Regions from separate parts of the Kingella negevensis genome, predicted to be linked through region 1. Evidence: riboswitches for the same ligand, from Rfam matches in the RefSeq annotation. Region 1 holds a riboswitch; the other holds the start of a gene.
The links. Region 1 has a riboswitch for S-adenosylmethionine ahead of QEO93_RS09945 (hypothetical protein). Riboswitches for the same ligand answer to the same signal wherever they lie in the genome.
Positions count from the first base shown of each region.

Region 1 (10,018 bases):
CTAATTGAATTAATAGAAGAAAAAATTAAATTTGCTGATGAAAATTTACTTTCTTATAAAGAAAACAATTTGGCTTTCAAACAATGGCACAGAAGCACAACCGTTTTAATAGAGAAATGTATTGGCAAAGAAGAAGCAAATGATTTCTCATCAATAAGTTATTATAGCCATGTCTTTGGATCCGATAACGATGAATATTACAATCAACAAGTATATTTAAACGGCATAAAGTCAAAAATAGCGTGTCTCAAATCTATTATCGAACAAGTTCAACTATTCTATAAAGATACAACTGAAGTTTCTAAAAAATAGATAATATAGCAATATTAGAAAATATCTTTTCAAAATTTCATTCAGTTGCAAGACAATTATCAAGAAGATATTCAGATAGAGATACATTAACCATCAATGATGAATACGATGTTCAAGATTTATGACCCAGATGGAAAAATTCGTAATCCAATTGGGTTGGAAAATGATTTGAATAAACAAGGAAGTGATAGTTTCCCTGTTAAAACTTATATATTCCCAAAATAACTTTTCAGGCTGCCTGAAAAACAATAAACAAAGGTTAAATCATGCAGGAACACACAAACTCAACAACAAAGCAGCCTGAAAACATCAGCCTGCCACAACACGAGTTACTCCAAGAAAAATCCTTTTTCAAAACCCTCAAAATCACAGACTGGCTATTTGCCGCCATGATTGCCACGATTGCGGTGCTTATCCAAATCAAACTCCCTCACAAAATGGACGGTTACGAAACCGCAATTTTGTGGACAAGCGCACTGATTGCCATCGGTTTGGGTTGGTTTTTCAAACCCATGCGCCAGTTTATTGTTGGCGGCGTGGTGGTGGGTTACATGGCGGTGGGCTTGTATGACGGCAACATCACCAACAGCAACGAAACGAACGGCAAATTTTTGCTGCGCTATTTATTGAGCAGCCAATCGGCGATTATGTGGCAATGCGCACTGACGGTGTTTGCGTTTGTGTCATATTTGATTGGCACGTTATCGGCGTGGCAGCAGCAGAAAAAGCAGCCTGAAAACCCTGTCCAAACCAATATGCTGCTGAAAATCGGCAGCGATTTGGGTTGGTCTGCGGCGTTTATGGGCTTTGTGGGCTTGTTGGTGCGTTGGCACGAAAGCTATTTACTGCGCCCTGACGCGGGACATATTCCTGTATCCAATCTGTATGAAGTCTTTATTTTGTTTATGGTGATTACAGGTTTGATGTATTTGTACTATGAACGCAAGTTTGCCATGCAGAAATTGGGCGCGTTTGTGTATGCGCTGTTGTGCGTGTTGGTGGGATTTGTGTTGTGGTACAGCATGAGCCGCGGAGCGCATGAAATTCAGCCGTTGATTCCTGCGCTGCAATCGTGGTGGATGAAAATTCATGTGCCTGCGAACTTTATTGGCTACGGCGCGTTTTGTATGGCGGCGGCATTTGGCGCAGCGGAATTGCTCGCGTTGCGCGGCAGCAAGTTTTTCCCAGATGCGGCGCAAATTGAAGAAGCGATGTATAAAGCGATTGCAGTCGGTTTTCTGTTTTTCACAATCGCGACGATTTTGGGGGCGCTTTGGGCGGCGGACGCTTGGGGCAGATATTGGAGTTGGGACCCGAAAGAAACGTGGGCGTTTATTGTGTGGCTGAATTATGCGATTTGGTTGCACATGCGTTTGGTGGCTGGCTGGCGCGGTAAAGTGTTGGCTTGGTGGGCGGTGATTGGTTTGTTTATCACGGCATTTGCGTTTGTGGGCGTAAATATGTTTTTGACAGGGCTGCATTCTTACGGCAGCTTGTAATCAAAAAGCAGCCTGAAAAGTGGTTTTCAGGCTGCTTTTTGTATGCTTTAATCACAAGCTATCAGGAGGTAAATATGAAACTAAATCTTTAATCGCCGCACTTGCCGCGCTATCTCTGCTCAACGGGTGCCCCGCTTTGATGTGGGCAGAAAACCCAGCATTCTCTACAAGATACAGTTTCCAAGACGCAGGCACGGACAATGTTCGCGCATTTGGCGTAACACAAAAAGCCACATCACAGCTTAAAGTAGGACGCATGATTATGATGGGCGACAAATATTGGTATGCTTTGCACAAAGGCGATAGCGATACCTTGTTGCCTGTGATGAACGCGAAATTATCGCAGCATTATCAAATATTTGATAACATCAACCAACAAGAATTAACCGCCATGCCTGTTAAAATTTTCGATAAAGGTAAGCATTTTTACACAGACTTCTGCTTGCGTTACACTAATCCGACCGCGCAAGAATTGGTGTAACTCACCGAGCTGAAGTTTGGCAAAATGGAACAGCAGCCTGAAACGTATCGCTTTGAACAAGCCGTACCTGTGAAATTGACCGCCGCCATCGTTACACGCAAAACCAACGGTGGTACTTTGGCAATGAAAATCATCGGCACACCATTTGCGCTGGCTGCGGACGCAGTCGGCACAGTGGTTGCGCTGCCATTTGTGGCGTTGATTGGCATAGGCATTGCAACCCAATAATCACTAAACTCAGCCTGAAACATTATTTTCAGGCTGCCTGAAAAAATAAAATGAACAAACAAATCCGCACCGAAATTTTCACGCGTTTACGCGAACAAAATCCACACCCCACCACCGAACTCGAATTTTCCAGCCCGTTTGAATTGCTGATTGCCGTGCTGCTGTCCGCGCAAGCTACTGATAAAAGCGTGAACAAAGTAACCACCAAACTCTTCCCAGTCGCCAACACACCGCAAGCCTTGCTAGACTTGGGTTTAGAAGAAATCATGGCATACACTCAATCTATCGGTTTATACAAAACCAAATCCAAGCATATCATCGAAACCTGCCAAACCCTGCTCGCCAAACACAACGGCGAAGTGCCGCAAACACGCGAAGAGCTAGAAGCCCTGTCAGGCGTGGGACGAAAAACCGCTAATGTTGTGCTGAATACCGCATTTGGTCAGCCCGTTATGGCGGTGGATACCCACATTTTTCGCGTTGCCAACCGCACAGGGATTGCGCGTGGCAAAAACGTCCGCGAAGTGGAAGACAAACTGATGAAGCACATTCCCAAAGAATTTTTGATGGACGCACATCATTGGCTCATTTTGCACGGACGCTATACCTGCAAAGCCCTGAAACCGCAATGCCAAACCTGTCTCATCAACGACTTATGCGAATACGGCGGCAAAACCACGCTATAAAAATTTCAGCATTTCTGCCGAATTTATGGCATAATGCGCGCTCGTTTACTTCGGTAAACGATTTTTTCGGAGTTTACTGGCTGGTGGCGTGTTGCTGCTCGGTAAACTTGTCGCCGCAAGGCATTTTTATTTTTAGGATAAACAAATGTTAACAGTAGAACAAAAAGCGCAAATCGTTAAAGATTTCCAACGTAAAGAAGGCGATACTGGCTCTTCAGAAGTACAAATCGCATTATTGACTTTCCGTATCAATGATTTGACTCCTCACTTCAAAGCAAACCCAAAAGACAAACACAGCCGTCGTGGTTTGTTGAAAATGGTGAGCGCACGTCGTCGTTTGTTGGCTTACTTGCGCCGCACAGACGCTGACACTTACCGCAACGTGATTACACGTTTAGGTTTGCGTAAATAATCGCACAAAATATCAAAGCTGCCTGAATTTCAGGCAGCTTTTGATTTTTTCAGGCAGCCTGAAAAGTTTTGCTATAATCCGACTTCACAAAATAACACCATTTAAGGAAACAGAAAAATGTCATACAAAACAACAGCTCTTTTATTGGCTGCCGCTTTGGGTTTGAGCGCGTGTAATCAAAATGCCGCCGAGCAAAAACCAGCCGCTTCTGCGCCAGTTGTAGCAGCATCAGAAACCAGCACACAAGCCGTTTCTGCCAGCCCAGTAGTTGCTGCATCAGTAACCGTAACCAGCAAAGATGGTAAAGTAAGTTTGTCGCTAGAAGACACTTTTACTGACAAAATCAGTGACGCAGCGTTTGCACCAGAAAAAGCAACCGCCGAACAAGTTACCTTGCTGCAATACGATGAAGCGCGTAATTTGACGATTTCTGCCGTAGATTCAGGCAGCCTGAAAGGCAAAGCAGACAAATTCTTTACCACGCTGAAAAGCAAAATTGAAAGCAACAAAGAAATCAAAAACGCCAAAATTGAAAATGCAACGGCTACCAGCATGAGCTACAGCTACGAGCGCAGCGACAAAGCCAACGAAAGCTGCACCGTAACTGTAACCGCAGACAACAAAATCATCACCGTTTGCGCAACCAGCACAACCGTTTCTGCGGCTGATTTGCAAGCCTTGCTTTTAACGAGCAACTTGAAAGCAAACTAATCTTTCGCAATAAAAAACCGTTTTCAGGCAGCCTGAAAACGGTTTTTCTTTTATTTCAAAACATCTTCAATCACACTCAACTCAACCAATCCGCGATAAATCCCGTCATCGTCAATGGTTGGGCAAACATGGTTGGCAACGGCTTTCAATTCAGGAATCGAGTTGCCCATTGCCACGCCAAATCCCACCGCTTCAATCATCTCAAAATCATTCGGGCCATCGCCAAACGCCATCGCGTCCGCCATGGTTAAGCCCAATTTGTCTAACGCAGCCTGAATGCCACGCGCTTTTGAACCGTCTTTGTCTAGCAAATCCAAACCGCTTGCGTGCCAACGAATCGTTTGGAAATTTTCAGGCAGCAATTGAGCCACTTCCGCGTCTTGCTCTTGTGGATAAAAACCCAGAATTTGATACGTTTCATATTTATCCAACGCGTCCGCGTCTGTTTGATGAACGATGCCGAGCGAATTCAACGCATCACGCAAATAATCGTTTTCTGCAAACGCAAACAAGCCTTCACGCCCTGCCAAAATATGCGCAATACCGCGCTCTTTTAGGCTGCCTGAAAATTGGCGCAACACGGTTTTATCAATCGGGAACGTTGCCAATGGTTTGCCTTGAAATTCAACGTATTGACCGTTCACGGAAACAATCATTTCAATGCCACATTCGTCAATCACTTCCAAGATTTTTTCAGGGATAGACGGAATGGCGCGACCTGTAGCAATCGCAGTAATAATTCCTTGTTTTTTCAATTCTTTCAGGGCGATTTTGGTGCTTTCAGGCACATATTTTTTACCGCGATTAATGTAAAGCGTTTCATCAATATCAAAGAAAACAACTTTTGGTTTTTGTGTCATTTAAATAACTCCTTCGGGATAGTACAAACTGGAATAGGTTGAACTTTGTGTTGTGTGGCGCGGTTGAGTTTCACAAAAATATCAAAGACTTCTTGGTCGCGTCCGCTAAATTGCTCGCGTGTGGCACCTGCTTCTTTTTGCGCCATCGCCCATTCTAATTCTGGGTAAGTCGCGCCCATTTGCTGTTCATCGGTGCGTTCGCCGTCCCACAAGCCGTCTGTGGGCGCGGCAGCCTGAATGTCTTGTGAAACGCCTAATGCTTTGGCAATCTCATACACTTGCGTTTTGAGTAAATCGGCGATTGGGCTGATATCCACGCCGCCGTCGCCATATTTTGTGAAGAAACCCACGCCGAAATCTTCTACTTTGTTGCCTGTGCCTGCCACCAGTAAACCGTTGATTTGTCCGTAATAATACAGCGTGGTCATGCGCAAACGGGAACGGGTGTTTGCCATGGCTAAATCTTGGTTGTCAGCTTTTTTCAGGCTGCCTGAAAGCGCGGTGTGTTCAAATTGTTCAAAAGTGGGGGTTAAATCCACTAATTCGCCGCGCACATTTGCATATTTTGCAGATAGGGCGGCGATGTGTTTCGCTGCGCGGTCAAATTGGTCTGGTTTTTGGCGAATGGGCATATTGAGCAGCAGAACCTCTAAGCCTGTTTGGGCGCACAGTGTGGAAACCACGGCAGAATCAATGCCGCCCGATACGCCCACCACGAAACCTTTAGCTTGGGATTTGGTGGCGTAATCGCGCAGCCAGTTGATGATGTGTTGAATAATGGCTTGGGTTTGCATGATGAAACCTTGTTATAAAAAAGGTAAGAATATAACGTGTTTTCAGGCTGCCTAAAAGACTAAATGAGGGTTTGTTGAGGAGACTCAAAAGATAAAAACCGTTATCAGTAATGAAAGCAGATAACGGTTTTTATGTGATTTATGAAGCGCGAAATTGTCAATTATACGCAAAAAATTGAAAACGGTTTGTAAAGAATGAAGGGTTGTTGTCGCAGAACAACTATCTTGAAGTTTGTTCTATCTTGTTGAAGTAATTAGATTACAATAATGTTCATCAAGAGACACATTTTGAACGTTTCTTCTCTCTACATACCTTTTTTATTAACTCATTATGAAGGAGCTTGCCATGAAAGGCTTTGCAATGTTGAAAATTGGGGAAACAGGTTGGATTGAAAAAGAACGTCCAAAATGTGGTCCTTTAGATGCGATTGTGAAACCACTCGCTTTATCCCCTTGCACATCAGACGTGCATACTGTTTGGGCGGGTGCATTGGGCGAACGCGAAAACATGATTTTGGGACACGAAGGCTGTGGCGTTGTGGCTGAAGTGGGCGAATTAGTTAAAGATTTCAAAGTGGGCGACCGCGTGATGGTGGCTGCGATTACGCCAGACTGGGGTAGCGTGGAAGCACAAGGCGGTTATCCAATGCACTCAGGCGGCATGTTGTCAGGCTGGAAATTCTCTAACTTCAAAGACGGCGTGTTCGGCGAATACTTCCACGTGAACGAAGCAGATGCTAACTTAGCGCACATGCCAGCCAGCATTACACCGCAAGAAGCGTGCATGTTGTCAGACATGGTGCCAACAGGTTTCCACGGCGTTGAATTGGCTGAAGTGGAATTTGGCGACACCGTTTTGGTGGTCGGCATTGGTCCTGTGGGTTTGATGTCTGTGGCAGGTGCAAACTTGCGCGGCGCATCTCGCATTATCTGTGTGGGCACGCGCAAAATTTGCCAAGATGTGGCTCGTGGCTACGGCGCAACCGATTTCATCAGCTACAAAGATGGTCCAATCGATGAACAAGTGTTGAAAATGACTGGCGGCAAAGGCGTGGACAAAGCGATTATTGCTGGCGGCGAAGTGGATACTTTTGAACCTGTCATCAAATGCTTGAAAGCAGGCGGCAAAATCGGTAACGTGAACTATTTGGGCGAGGGTGCTTATGTGAACATTCCGCGCGTTGAATGGGGCGTGGGCATGGGTCATAAACAAATCAATGGCGGTTTGATGCCTGGCGGACGTCGCCGTTTGGAAAAATTGGCTAGCTTGATTGAATGCGGCAAATTAGACGTGAAACCTTTGCTGACGCACGTTTTCCACGGTTTTGAACACGTTGAAGATGCGTTGATGTTAATGAAAGACAAACCGTCTGATTTGATTAAACCTGTTGTGATTTTGGGCGAATAATCTCAAAATGGAAAAAGAGCGCGAGCATGATAAGATTGTCCGCGCTCTTTTTGTGTTTTCAGGCTGCATTTTGTAGGGTGTGTCCCACACCCCGAAATACTCACGCAGCCTGAAAGATTAAAATGGTGCGCACGGCACACCCTACCATAAAATGCAGCCTGAAAAAAGGAAACCCACAAACCATGAAAATACTCATCATCACAGGCTTTCTAGGCGCAGGCAAAACTCGTTTCATACAAGAAATGGCGCGCCAAACAGGGCAACAATTCGTTATTTTGGAAAACGAATTTGGCAAACTCGGCTTAGACGGCGCACGACTGCAAGAAAGCGCAGGCGACCAACTCAAAGTTTGGGAACTGAGCGAAGGCTGCATTTGCTGCTCACTCGATTTAGATTTCACCTACACCGTTCTCACGATTGCCAATAGCCTAAACCCCGACTATTTAGTGATTGAACCCAGCGGCGTTGCCATGCCCAGCAACATCATCGCGCAGCTCAACAAAATCGCCTACGAGCGTATTACCCTTGCCGCACCGATTGTGCTGATTGACGGCGCACATTATCAAAACAGTCGCGCCCAATTTGCCGATTATTTTCAAGACCAACTCAGCAGCGCAAACACAGTCGTTGTCAGCAAAACAGAAAATTGGCGGCGTGATGATTTTGCCAAATTGCGCGAAGAACTGAGCCTGTCGACCGAAATCACGCTGTTTGAAACGCATTACAGCCACTGGTCGCGTGAGCAATGGCAATCGCTGCTGGAAACGGAAATGCAGTTGGTAAACGAAAACGGTAAAACGCAATTTAAGTTCAAACAAATCAAAAAGCAGCCTGAAAATCCGTTGGCAAACATCAGCATTGAATCGCCGTATTTTGCCAATATTGGTTGGCTGGACTACGCGCTGCGTGTGTTGGTTTCAGGCTGCGTGGGGAAAATCGCACGCGCAAAAGGTTGCTGCGAAATTGCAGGGCATTGGGTGAAATTTGATTTGGTGAATACGGAATACGCGATTACAGGCAGTGAATCGATGGAGGATTCTCGCGCGGTGGTGATTGGACAAAATTTTAATCATGACGCGATTAAGATGTTGTTTCAACAAAAATAAAACGCAGCCTGAAAACGGTTTGACAGCGTTTTCAGGCTGCTCTAAAATTTGCCTCAGCATTCAGAGTTGGACGTTTCCATGCCAACCTGCCGCGATGTGCGTGGTAAGGTGGATAATCGCAAAAGTGATTGATGTGGCTCGCAAGAGCAACAATGGAAATGCCCACAACTAGAATGTGGGCTTTTTTATTTTCGGGGCATTTATCCTCAACTTGCACCCCTTAATTTGCTAAACAAGGAATCATTATGACAACCGCAATCAACTTTCGTTTTTTCACGCAACCCGCCAGCGCATTTGTTCGCGTGGAAACGTATTCAGACGATTCGTCTTATCCACAAAAAGTGGCGACTATTCAGCCTAATAGCGTTTCAGGCTGCCATATTTGGCAATTTGGTACGCACACCACAGATAATCCATTGCCGATTTTAACGGCGTATTTTGCTGAAATTGGCGCGGAGAATGCGGAATACGCTGCGCAAAGTTGTGTGGAGAGAACCAATCGGTTTGTGGCGGAACGGCAGCAGGTTTTTGCTGGTCGTGAATAAATGAAGAAAGCAGCCTGAAAATGGTTTCAGGCTGCTTTTTATCGATTAAGGTTGTTTCTTCGCACCAAATGCACCAATTTTGCCATTGGCTTTTTGTTCGCGGAAATCGCCAGCTAATTCAGCGGCGTTGTTGCCAAAGAAACCGCCATGCGTTTCGACATCTGCACCGGCATCGCTGTGGAAGGTGTTGCCTGTGATGCCTGCTTTTAGGTTAATGATGGTTTGTCCGCTGCTGCGGATTGTGCCTGTTAAACTTTTGCTTTGGAAATTGGCGTTAAATTGGGCAGCAGCTTGGGTGTTGGTTTTTTGTCCACTAACTACCACGGCTTGTCCAACATATGTGGCAGAACCTGTTTGCGGCATATTGGCGGTTGGCGTGCCTTGGTAGAAGGTTTGATAACGGTTTACGTCGTTATTTTTCACTACGCCAAAACGGGTGTAGGTGTAACCGCTTACTGTGCCGCTGTGATTGTTGCCGCTAAAGTTTTGCCATTGACCTGATTGGACATTGAGCGGAATGCTGACACCATCTACAAGCAGGGAAGTTAAAGAGGCTTTGTTGTTGGTTTCTGCGATGTTGGAATCGAAGTAGTATTTGCTGGTGGTGGCATCATCAGCAAAAATTTGCACCCAGTAATAGCCATATTTACTTCCTGGAACATATACTACACCCGCACCCATTTTAGTGTAGGTTTTTAAAATCATATTTTTGTAATGTCCCGAACTATTTCGCCATTGGTCCAATACTGTTTTATCTGCTGTAGTGTTACCCGCGGCAATATTTTCGCCAACATAATTCGTTGTACCGCCTACTTGAATGTTCTGTCCATTTAAACGTGCATGTTCAAATGAACGGACAATCTCTTCTGCACGGCGTTGTGCGTAAGCAGATAATCTTTCATCATGTTTCAGTGCTGGTAAACCAACTTCGGCACGAAGTTTATTTGTATTGGTTACAACTTTTTGCGCTTCTGTT
Region 1 covers NZ_CP123448.1:1,811,308-1,821,325, forward strand. The annotation lists gene QEO93_RS09890 (hypothetical protein) at 70-312, shown strand; gene QEO93_RS11755 (PD-(D/E)XK nuclease domain-containing protein) at 336-437, shown strand; gene ccsA (cytochrome c biogenesis protein CcsA) at 579-1,811, shown strand; gene QEO93_RS09900 (hypothetical protein) at 1,951-2,292, shown strand; gene QEO93_RS09905 (hypothetical protein) at 2,317-2,520, shown strand; gene nth (endonuclease III) at 2,571-3,206, shown strand; gene rpsO (30S ribosomal protein S15) at 3,352-3,618, shown strand; gene QEO93_RS09920 (hypothetical protein) at 3,736-4,329, shown strand; gene QEO93_RS09925 (Cof-type HAD-IIB family hydrolase) at 4,380-5,189, opposite strand; gene nadE (NAD(+) synthase) at 5,186-5,983, opposite strand; gene QEO93_RS09935 (NAD(P)-dependent alcohol dehydrogenase) at 6,330-7,391, shown strand; gene QEO93_RS09940 (GTP-binding protein) at 7,574-8,497, shown strand; SAM-I-IV-variant riboswitch at 8,549-8,661, shown strand; gene QEO93_RS09945 (hypothetical protein) at 8,743-9,042, shown strand; gene QEO93_RS09950 (transferrin-binding protein-like solute binding protein) at 9,088-10,018, opposite strand, start outside.

Region 2 (10,018 bases), 190 kb from region 1:
ATCAAGTTCAATTTCTACTTTGCCCGTAAATGAATAATCCATATTTTTTCCATGCAAAACGCAGCCTGAAAACATTTTCAGGCTGCGTTTTGGATTTGATTACAACCCAGCCGCTTTTTTCAATTCAGCCGCTTTGTCGGTACGTTCCCAAGTAAACTCAGGTTCTTCACGACCAAAGTGTCCGTAAGCAGCAGATTTGCTGTAAATCGGGCGTAGCAAATCCAGCATTTGAATAATGCCTTTTGGACGCAAATCAAAGTGTTCGCGCACCAATTTAATCAATGCTGCTTCGTTCAATTTACCTGTGCCGAAGGTGTCCACAGAAATAGAAGTTGGCTCAGCGATACCAATCGCGTAAGACACTTGAATTTGGCATTGTGTCGCCAAACCAGCCGCCACGATGTTTTTCGCCACATAGCGGCAAGCATAAGCCGCAGAGCGGTCCACTTTGCTTGGGTCTTTACCAGAGAACGCGCCGCCGCCGTGTGGGGCTGCACCGCCGTAAGTGTCCACAATGATTTTGCGACCTGTCAAACCGCAGTCGCCTTGCGGGCCGCCGATGATGAACGAGCCTGTTGGGTTGATGAAGTATTTGGTTTCGGGCGTAATCAAGTCTTTTGGCAACACGGGGAAAATGATGTGTTCTTTCACCGCCGCGCACAAATCTTCGTGGCTGATGGATTCGTCGTGTTGCGTGGATAAAACCACGGTGTCAATGCGGGTTACGCGACCTGTTTCGTGGTCGTATGCAACGGTTAATTGAGCTTTGGCATCAGGGCGCAACCATGGCAATAAGCCGCTTTTGCGTACTTCGCTTTGGCGTTGCATTAAGCGGTGGCTGTAGTAAATAGCAAATGGCATTAATGCTGGGGTTTCATCGCATGCGTAGCCGAACATTAAGCCTTGGTCGCCTGCGCCTTGGTTCAGGTCTAAGCCTTCGCCTTCGTTCACGCCTTGGGCGATGTCTGGCGATTGTTCGCCGTAGTTCAGCACTAATTTGAAAGTGTCAGCAGCGAAGCCTAATTTTGGGTCGTTATAACCGATTTTGCGCACGGTTTCGCGGGCAACTTGTTCGTAGTCCACTTTTGCGGTGGTGGTGATTTCGCCTGCCAATACGCACAAATCAGTTGCAACCAAAGTTTCTGCGGCAACGCGGGCTTTGGGGTCTTGCGCGAAAATTGCGTCTAAGATTGCGTCTGAAATTTGGTCAGCAACTTTGTCTGGGTGACCTTCTGACACGGATTCTGATGTGAATAGATATTCGCTCATGTTTTTTCCTTTAATTAATATAAAGATAAGTTTCACGCAGCCTGAAAATTGTTTTCAGGCTGCGTTGGAATTTGTTTTGTTTGCGATAGACAAAAAAATTCCCGCATTAAGCGGGTTTGGATTGCTCTTGTGAGCCACATCGGTTTATTTTAAACCGTCCACCTTACTGCTCTTTTTGAACAGCAGGTTGGCATGGAATTCCCAACTCTTAATGCAATGGCGCATAGTAGCAAATTATGGTTTTTTGGGCAAGGCAGCCTGAAAGGTGCGGGGAGATTTTTCAGGCGTCTTATTTTTTAAAGTTGAAATATAGTTATCGCACCAAGCAGAAGGGTGTCTTAATTTATGTCTTTCGGCATTCTTTATATTTTCATTAGTACTGTTTTTTAATTGTGTTTCAATAAGATTATTTAGCCCAAATGTACACGCGTTAATAATAATGTCTGTATTTTTTTCTAGGCGGTTATTAAAACATTCTTTTCCTCTATTATATTACGCCATAATTCTCTGAAACACTTTTTTTGTTTTAGAACGATTTGTTTCTCCCTTTAAACATTGGTATTGAATAAGATTAATAAGAAAAATAGAATAATTTTTAGACTTAATATTTTCTAATGTTTTTACCTGTTTTCCCTTTTGCTGGAGCGAGTTTATTTCTATCATCTTCATATTCATCTTTATGCGAGGATTCAAGTATAACAATGATTTTGTATGAGTCTTCAATATGTTTTTTAGATATTTCTCTTTTGAAACCATCTTTTAGCTCTTTTAATTTTCCAACATATTGGTCAGGACAAGCACCTTTATTAAAAATGTCTTCACCTAAAATCTTTTTAACATAGTCTTCAAAAGTGATTTCGTTGTTTGCCATTTTTCATTCCTTCTGTAATTTGAATCAAAATAAATATTTTATATTCTAAGCTGCATTCGCATAATAATTAAAACAAAAACTTATCCGCCAGTAATTCAAATTGCACCACATTATCTTTTTCAGGCAGCCTGAAAAATCCCAGCTTTTCATGCAATTTCAAACTAGCGATATTGTGCGGTAAAACTTGCCCGGTAATTTTTGCTGCGCCCAATTCCGCAAACGCCCACGCCAAAGCCAGCCGCCCCATGCGTGAACCTTGTCCACGCGAACACGTTGGCGCGAGATAGAAACCCCATTCCCAAATATTTTCTGATTGGTGCGTAAAACTCACATAACCTTGCGCGACACCATTCACTTGATAAATCAACATGATAAAGTCAGGATTGCCCAACTGTTTCGCAAACCAAGCCGCGTGATTTTCCCAAATCAATTCATCGGTGTTAAACATAAATTTCCGAATATCAACATGATTGCGCCATTCAAAAATTTGGCGGCAATCGTCCAATGTGGCGCGGCGAATGTTGGCGAAATCCGCGTTTTTCGTTAAATCTTCAATGTGTTGCGCGACACGTTTCGCACCAAGCTCATCACACAAACGCGCGGCCTTTTCCGACATTTGCGCCAAATTTTCAGGCTGCCTGAAATGCGCCACGCATTCGGCAAATTTCGGCGTATCAATTTCCTGCGCATGTAGCGAAATCGCCGCGCCAACTTGTTGTAATTGCTCCGCAATCGTGCGTTGATTGTCGGCAATAACCAGCAGCAAAGTCGGCAAACCCAAACAGCAACGCTCCCAAGATGTGCTGCCAGCCGCGCCAATCGCCCAATCGGCTTGCGCCATCAGTTCCGCCATATTGTTTGCGTTTACAAGCACTTGGCACTCAAACGGTGCGGTTTCGGCGAATTGGCGAATGCTGTTGATGTGGGGCGCGGTTTTGCCCATAACTATGGTAATTTTCAGGCTGCCTGAATTTTGTTTTTTCAATGATTTCAATATAGATAGCGTGTAATTGTCTTTGTCTACGCCGCCTAAATTGATTAACACATTTTGCGTTTGCAGGCTGCCTGAAACGGTTTTTCTTCGCGCTAAACTGGTTTCGCGGAATGTCGCAAATTCATCACGCAACAGCGCGTATCGTGTGTCAGCCAACACGCGGCAGGTTTCAGGCAGCAAGTGGGCGTAATCTTGCGCGGTGTGGGCGTGGTTTTGGTCAAGCAGCAAATCGGCAGTGTGTGGGCGGTCGTGCAAATCGTCTATCACCATGATTTTGCTGCCAAAAATATTTTTAGCGGCGTTCTGCCAAATCGCGGAAAGCGCGTAATGGTCGGCGATAATCCAGTCGGGCGACAAGGCGCGAATGTGCGTTTCGCAATCGGCAATATCTTGCGCTTGCGTTGTGCCGAGCCATGCGGAATGGGGAAATTGGGGTTCGTTTTCGGTTTGCAGGCTGCCTGAAAATTTAGGCAGTAACACGCATTCAAAGCCTTGTTCGCGCACAAAATCTGCCAAATGACCAACGTGTTCGCGTGTGATAAATTGCACGAAATGCCCATTTTCGCGCAAGGTTTTGGCGAGCGTTAAGCAGCGCATGATGTGTCCGCTACCGATTTGTAAACTGGCGTCTGCGCGAATGATGAATTTCATGGGTTTCCTTTCAGGCTGCTTTAAAATAATGTGAACATATATAGCGTTCCGTTGATTAGCTCGCAACAAAGGTGCTTGATACTAAAAACTGATGATACTAATTTGTACTTGATTTTGTTTTCATCTTCAATCTGATGAATACCTAAACACCATAAGTATCGCTCTTTAGTTAATTCACTTTGTCTAATTTTTTCAAACTTTTGAGTATCTCTTAGCATTTCTCGAATGCAATCGCTAGCAAATGGGTGTTGCTTAATTTCTAATGGAATATAACTTTGTGCACTTTTTTGTCTAATTAAAAAATCTATAGAACATTCTGATTCCGATTTTTCTTTTAGTAAATCAAAATAATAGCGTTGTTCGCGATGAGATTCTGAAACGGCAGAATAGTTTTGCAAGAAGATTTGTAATTCAACTTGTAGCCAAACTTCCCAGCCTGAAATGTGTAACCGTTTAATTTCGTTTAGTCGCTGGATAATGTGTGGTTGTCGGAAAAATTCTTTAATGATACTGCTTAAAAAATAGAAATCTTTTTTTAGAATATACATTTGAATATCTTTCTTAGTTTTCAGACTGCAAATTGTACATAAAAAATGCGAGCTGATTGAGCTCGCATTGTGTTGGGTGAGAAATTATTTGGCTTCTTTGCGTTCTTTGAGGATTTTGATAATGTAATACACATTAATCCCTGTAACCAATGCGTTGAGCAGGGCTACGGGAATGGTATTAGTCATCAAGCCGTAAATCACAAACATCACGTCGCCCACAGCGTTGGTAATGCGTAGTTTTAATACGTCTTTCATCAAGAATGATACGGCTACAATTAACATGGCTACGTAGCCAAAAATTTCTAATGCATTCATGAGATTTCTCCGTTCGGTTGGTTTAATTTGTGGCGCATTATAGCGAAAGTGTGGTTTTTTGATTTGTTCTAAAACAAATATGTGTTTTTTTATTTCAGGCTGCTTATAGTTAATGCACTTATTTTGTAATACTGCGTTGCCAACGCCCTTATTTACTATGTGTATACGGCGGGCGTTGTTGCCTTGTCTTAAAAAATAATTGCATCAACTATATAATGCGCGTTTTTTTAGGATAAATGATGATTAGTGTTTTTGATATGTTCAAAATCGGGATTGGCCCGTCTAGTTCGCACACGGTTGCACCGATGAAGGCGGGCAAACAGTTTGTGGACGATTTGTTGGCGCAAAACCAGTTGGCGCAAATCGACCATATTCGCGTGGACGTGTATGGTTCGCTGTCGATGACGGGGATTGGACATGGTACGGATTCGGCGATTTTGATGGGCTTGGCGGGCTATTTGCCGCATGATGTGGATATTGATGTGATTCCTGATTTTGTGGCGAATGTGAAACAGTCTAGGCGATTGCTGGTGGCAAAAGGGGCGCATGAAGTGTGTTTTGTCTATGCAGAAGACATGGTTTTCCATGAAGACTTTTTGCCGTTACATGAGAATGGCATGACGATTTCGGCGTTTTCAGGCAGCCTGAAAGTCTATGCACAAACGTATTATTCGATTGGCGGCGGTTTTATTGTGAGCGAATCAAATTTTAATGCGCCGACTGTGCAGACTACGGGCGTGCCGTTTGATTATCGTTCGGCGGCTGATGTGTTGCGCATTTGTGAAACAGAAAAGTTGAGTATCGCGCAAATGGCTTGGGCGAATGAGTCGGCATTATTATCGCAGCCTGAAATTCGGGCGAAATTGCTGGGCATTTGGGACACGATGAATGCGTGTATTGAGCGTGGTTTGTCGTCTGAAGAAGCGGTTTTACCAGGTTCATTTCGGGTGTCTCGCCGTGCGCCGAAGTTGTATCGTTTGCTGCAAAGCCATGGCACGGATATGTCTGACGACCCTATGCTGCTGGTGGATTGGATTAACGTGTATGCGTTGGCGGTGAACGAGGAAAATGCGGCTGGTGGGCGCGTGGTGACTGCGCCAACGAATGGGGCGTGTGGCATTGTGCCTGCGGTGCTGAAATATTATGGGCGTTTTGTGGGCGAGTTGTCGGATGATGTGGTGTGCGATTATTTGCTGACGGCTGGTGTGATTGGGGCGTTGTATAAGATAAATGCGTCGATTTCGGGTGCGGAAGTGGGTTGCCAAGGGGAAGTGGGCGTGGCGTGTTCGATGGCGGCTGGGGCGTTGGCGGCGTTGCTGGGCGGTTCGCCTGAACGTGTGTGTATGGCGGCGGAAATTGGTATGGAACACAATTTGGGTTTGACGTGCGACCCTGTGGGTGGACAGGTGCAAATTCCGTGCATTGAGCGCAATGCGATTGGTGCAGTGAAGGCGATTAATGCGGCACGTATGGCGATGCGGCGCGAAGACAGCCCGTTTGTGGATTTGGATAAGGTGATTGAAACGATGTATGAAACGGGTAAGGATATGAATGCGAAGTATCGGGAAACTTCGCGTGGTGGGTTGGCGATTAAGGTGGTTTGCGCTTAGTTTTTTATAAAAAAGCAGCCTGAAAATGGGTTTTCAGGCTGCTTTTTGTTTATTTAATTTCCTTGCAAACTCCCACGCCACCATTTTCCGCAAACGGTTTATTCATCACATAACGCGGATAATCCGCATAATTTTTCAATAAACTGCGCGGTAAAGAATCGTTGGCAATGCTGATATTCATCGAATCCAGCAGCGTTGGCACAATCGCCGTGTGGTTCATTTTGCGGTGCTGATTTTGGTGCAACATCGCAATTTTCTCAGGAAACTGCTGCTGATAAACATCCGAATACCACGCCAACGCCGACACCTGAAAATCATACACCGTCATATTGCCGTGAATGGTTTTCGTGCATTCGCCATCTTGCAAATCCTCGCCGTGGTCAGACGCATACAACAAGAAAGTGGGTGTTTGTGTTTGCCGTTTCAGTGTTTCAATCACTTCATTCAGCACAAAATCCGTATATAAAATGCTGTTGTCATACGCATTGATAAACTGATTTTTATACTGTGCTTGTGAAATCAAATCAGGCATGTCCGCATTAGACAGCTCTTTTGTATCAGGCGTAAAACGGCGAAATTCATCGGGATAGCGGTGCGTATAATTCACATGGCTGCCCAATAAATGCAAAATAATCAGCTTCTTATTTTCAGGCTGCGTGAGAATTTTGTTCAAATGCGGCAACAAAACCCCGTCCACACTACCAGGGTTGGTGTAATCCGCATAATTCGCAAAAATTTGCTCGTCTGCTTCCTTGATGTAAACTGAAGTGCTGGTGTCGTGCGTACCGTATTTTTGCTGATTGGACAACCAATAGGTTTTATAACCTACTTCTTTAAATGCGCTAATCACAGATTTTTCTGCAAAATCAATGCTTTCTACCAAGTTTTCAGGCTTGCGTGTAATCATCATCGGCACAGAAAGCCGAGTGTTGTTGGCAATGGATAACATATTGTTTAAATTAACTAAATTGCTTTGTTTGCTCAGCAAAGGATTGGTTTCACGCGCATAACCGTTTAATTGCCAATTTGCTGCACGGCTGCTTTCGCCAATCACTAAAACCACCGTAGATTTGTCTAAACCAGCTTGCGCGTGTGCCTGAAAACTAAATTGCTGGGTTTTGCTTACCAAGTTCGCCAGCGTTTCTTGCTCACGATAAGTGTCGCGCAACGCAATCATCAAGCCCAACGGATAACTGGCTTTGATTTGCTCGCTCATCGCATTTTTCGCCACGGTTTCCTTTTTGATGTGTGACCACAATGATTCATCGGGATTGAATGCGCGATACGGGTCAAAAACCACGCTCGTCAAAAAAATCATCACAAAATAAATTGCACCAGTTGCCAATGCAAAAAAGCGGCTTTTGTGTTGCCAAACCCAACGGGATTGATACGTTTTCACGCATAAATAAGTACAAAACCCCAACCAAGTGGCGGCTAATCCCAAAATTAACCAAGAAATATTGCCAACAAAGGCTTTTGCTTCTTGATAATGTGTTTCCAGCACAATAGCCAAGATTTGTTCAGTTAAAAACGTTTCATAACGCACGATATAGACCCAATAAACAGGAATCAGCAGCAAAAAAGGCGCGAACAACACCCAGTGTTTTTGTTTTTTGAACAACGCCGCCAAAAACACCACGATTAAGCCATTGAACAAAACCGTGCTGGGATTGTGGTCTAAACAAAAAAGCAGCAGGGCAGGGGACAATAATAAAAGAGGAAATAAAACCGCAATCATAGTTATCTTGATAATTCATCAGTAATTTTCTGCAACAATTCAACACGTTCCTTGCGAATCTCACCCCGTTCCGCCGCTGCTTTCACCGCACAATTCGGCTCAGCGCGATGCGTACAATTATGAAAACGACACGCGCCAATCAAATGCCGCAAATCAGGAAAATACTTCAACAAATCCGCCGTGTTCAAATGATGCAAACCAAACTCCTGCAACCCAGGGCTATCAATTAATTTTGTTTCATCATCTAAATCATAAAGTTGCGCGTGTGTCGTTGTGTGTTTGCCCGAATCCAACGCCGCCGAAATCTCATTTGTCCGTGCCCGCTCTTCGCCCAACAGCGCGTTGGTCAAAGTCGATTTCCCCATGCCACTTTGCCCCAACAAAATATTCGTTTCGCCGTGTAACAAATTTTTCAGGCAGCCCACATCATTCAGTGCAGACAATTCAATCAATTTATAACCCAATGTTTCATAAAATGAAAATTTCTCACGCCACGCCGCCGTTTCGGGCAAATCCGCCTTATTCAACACAATCACTGCGCGAATACCCGCCGCTTCCGCCGCAATCAGCGCACGTTGCAACAATGCCTCACTCGGGCTAGGCACAGCCGCCACCACCACCAAAAGCTGCGACACATTCGCTGCAATCAATTTCGATTTCCACGCGTCCTGCCGATACAGCAAACTGTGGCGTTCCAACGCCTGTTCAATCACGGCTTGTTCATCGTTAATCACTTGAATTTTCACGAAATCGCCACACGCATAATCCGTGCGTTTACTGCGCGTGCTGGCTTCATAAGTTTTGTGTTGCTCGGTGCGAACGATGTAACGGCGACCGTAGCTGGTAATAATTTGAGCGGTTTGTTGCGACATAAATAATTCTTAATAAAGTAGGGTGCGTCCCGCACACCATTTTTTTTGAATGAAATCAATCTTTCAGGCAGCCTGAAAGATTGTCGTGCGATGCGATTGTTTAAACGCAGCCTGAAAATCACAATTCCAGCCCCAACTGCAAATCTTCAGGCTGCAAGTGACTGATTCCCAAGCCAATCAACCGATATTCACGATCGGACGGCATACGCGCCGCCAACTGTTGCGCTGCCAAAATCAACGCCGATTCATCAGACATCGCCGAAGAATACGTTTGCGAACGCGTTAAAGTATGAAAATCTGCCGTTTTCAATTTCAGCGTAACCGTTTGACCTTCCACTGATTTTTGACGAATCTGTTGCGCCAAATCACGCGCCAAATCAGGCACATGACGAACAAGCTGATTCAACGGTAAATCTTCAGGCAGCGTGATTTCTGTGGAAATTTGCACGCGCTCACGTTCCGCTTGCACAGGATGATTGTCAATCCCATGCGCCAAATCGTGTAAGCGATAACCCCATTTGCCAAACAAGCTAACCAGTTGTTGCGTTGGAACTTTTTGTAAATCGCCAGCCGTGTTCCAGCCTTGCGCGTGTAGTTTCGCCAATGTCTTTTTGCCCACGCCCGAAATTTTCCCGAGCGGCAAATCCTGCAAAAACGCCGCCACTTTTTGCGGTGGCAGCACAAATTGCCCATTCGGTTTGCGCCAATCAGACGCGATTTTAGCGAGAAATTTATTTGGCGCGATGCCAGCCGATGCAGTTAATGACGTTTGGCGCAAAATTTCCGCACGAATTTGTGTGGCGATATCCTGTGCAAATTCCATATTCTGCTTATTAACGGTTACATCTAAATAGGCTTCGTCCAACGAAAGCGGTTCGATTAAATCCGTATGCTGCCTGAAAATCGCGTGAATCTGCTGCGACACTTCGCGATACAGCGCAAATTGTGGCGGAATAAAAATCGCCTGTGGACACAATCGTTTAGCGGCAGAAACCGCCATTGCCGAGCGCAAACCAAATTTTCGCGCTTCGTAAGACGCGGCGCAAATCACAGAACGCGCCCCGTCCCACGCCACAACTACAGGCTTGCCACGCAAATGTGGCTGTTCGCGCAACTCCACCGAAGCGTAAAATGCGTCCATGTCTATGTG
Region 2 covers NZ_CP123448.1:2,003,335-2,013,352, forward strand. The annotation lists gene QEO93_RS10930 (hypothetical protein) at 1-42, opposite strand, end outside; gene metK (methionine adenosyltransferase) at 100-1,269, opposite strand; SAM-I-IV-variant riboswitch at 1,376-1,489, opposite strand; gene QEO93_RS10940 (hypothetical protein) at 1,871-2,140, opposite strand; gene pseG (UDP-2,4-diacetamido-2,4,6-trideoxy-beta-L-altropyranose hydrolase) at 2,208-3,785, opposite strand; gene QEO93_RS10950 (hypothetical protein) at 3,806-4,333, opposite strand; gene QEO93_RS10955 (YgjV family protein) at 4,418-4,648, opposite strand; gene QEO93_RS10960 (L-serine ammonia-lyase) at 4,888-6,258, shown strand; gene QEO93_RS10965 (phosphoethanolamine transferase) at 6,308-7,804, opposite strand; gene QEO93_RS10970 (hypothetical protein) at 7,794-8,015, opposite strand; gene rsgA (ribosome small subunit-dependent GTPase A) at 7,999-8,868, opposite strand; gene dinB (DNA polymerase IV) at 8,987-10,018, opposite strand, start outside.
Region 2: linked by a shared signal. The riboswitch ahead of metK (methionine adenosyltransferase) and the one ahead of QEO93_RS09945 (hypothetical protein) in region 1 are both predicted to bind S-adenosylmethionine.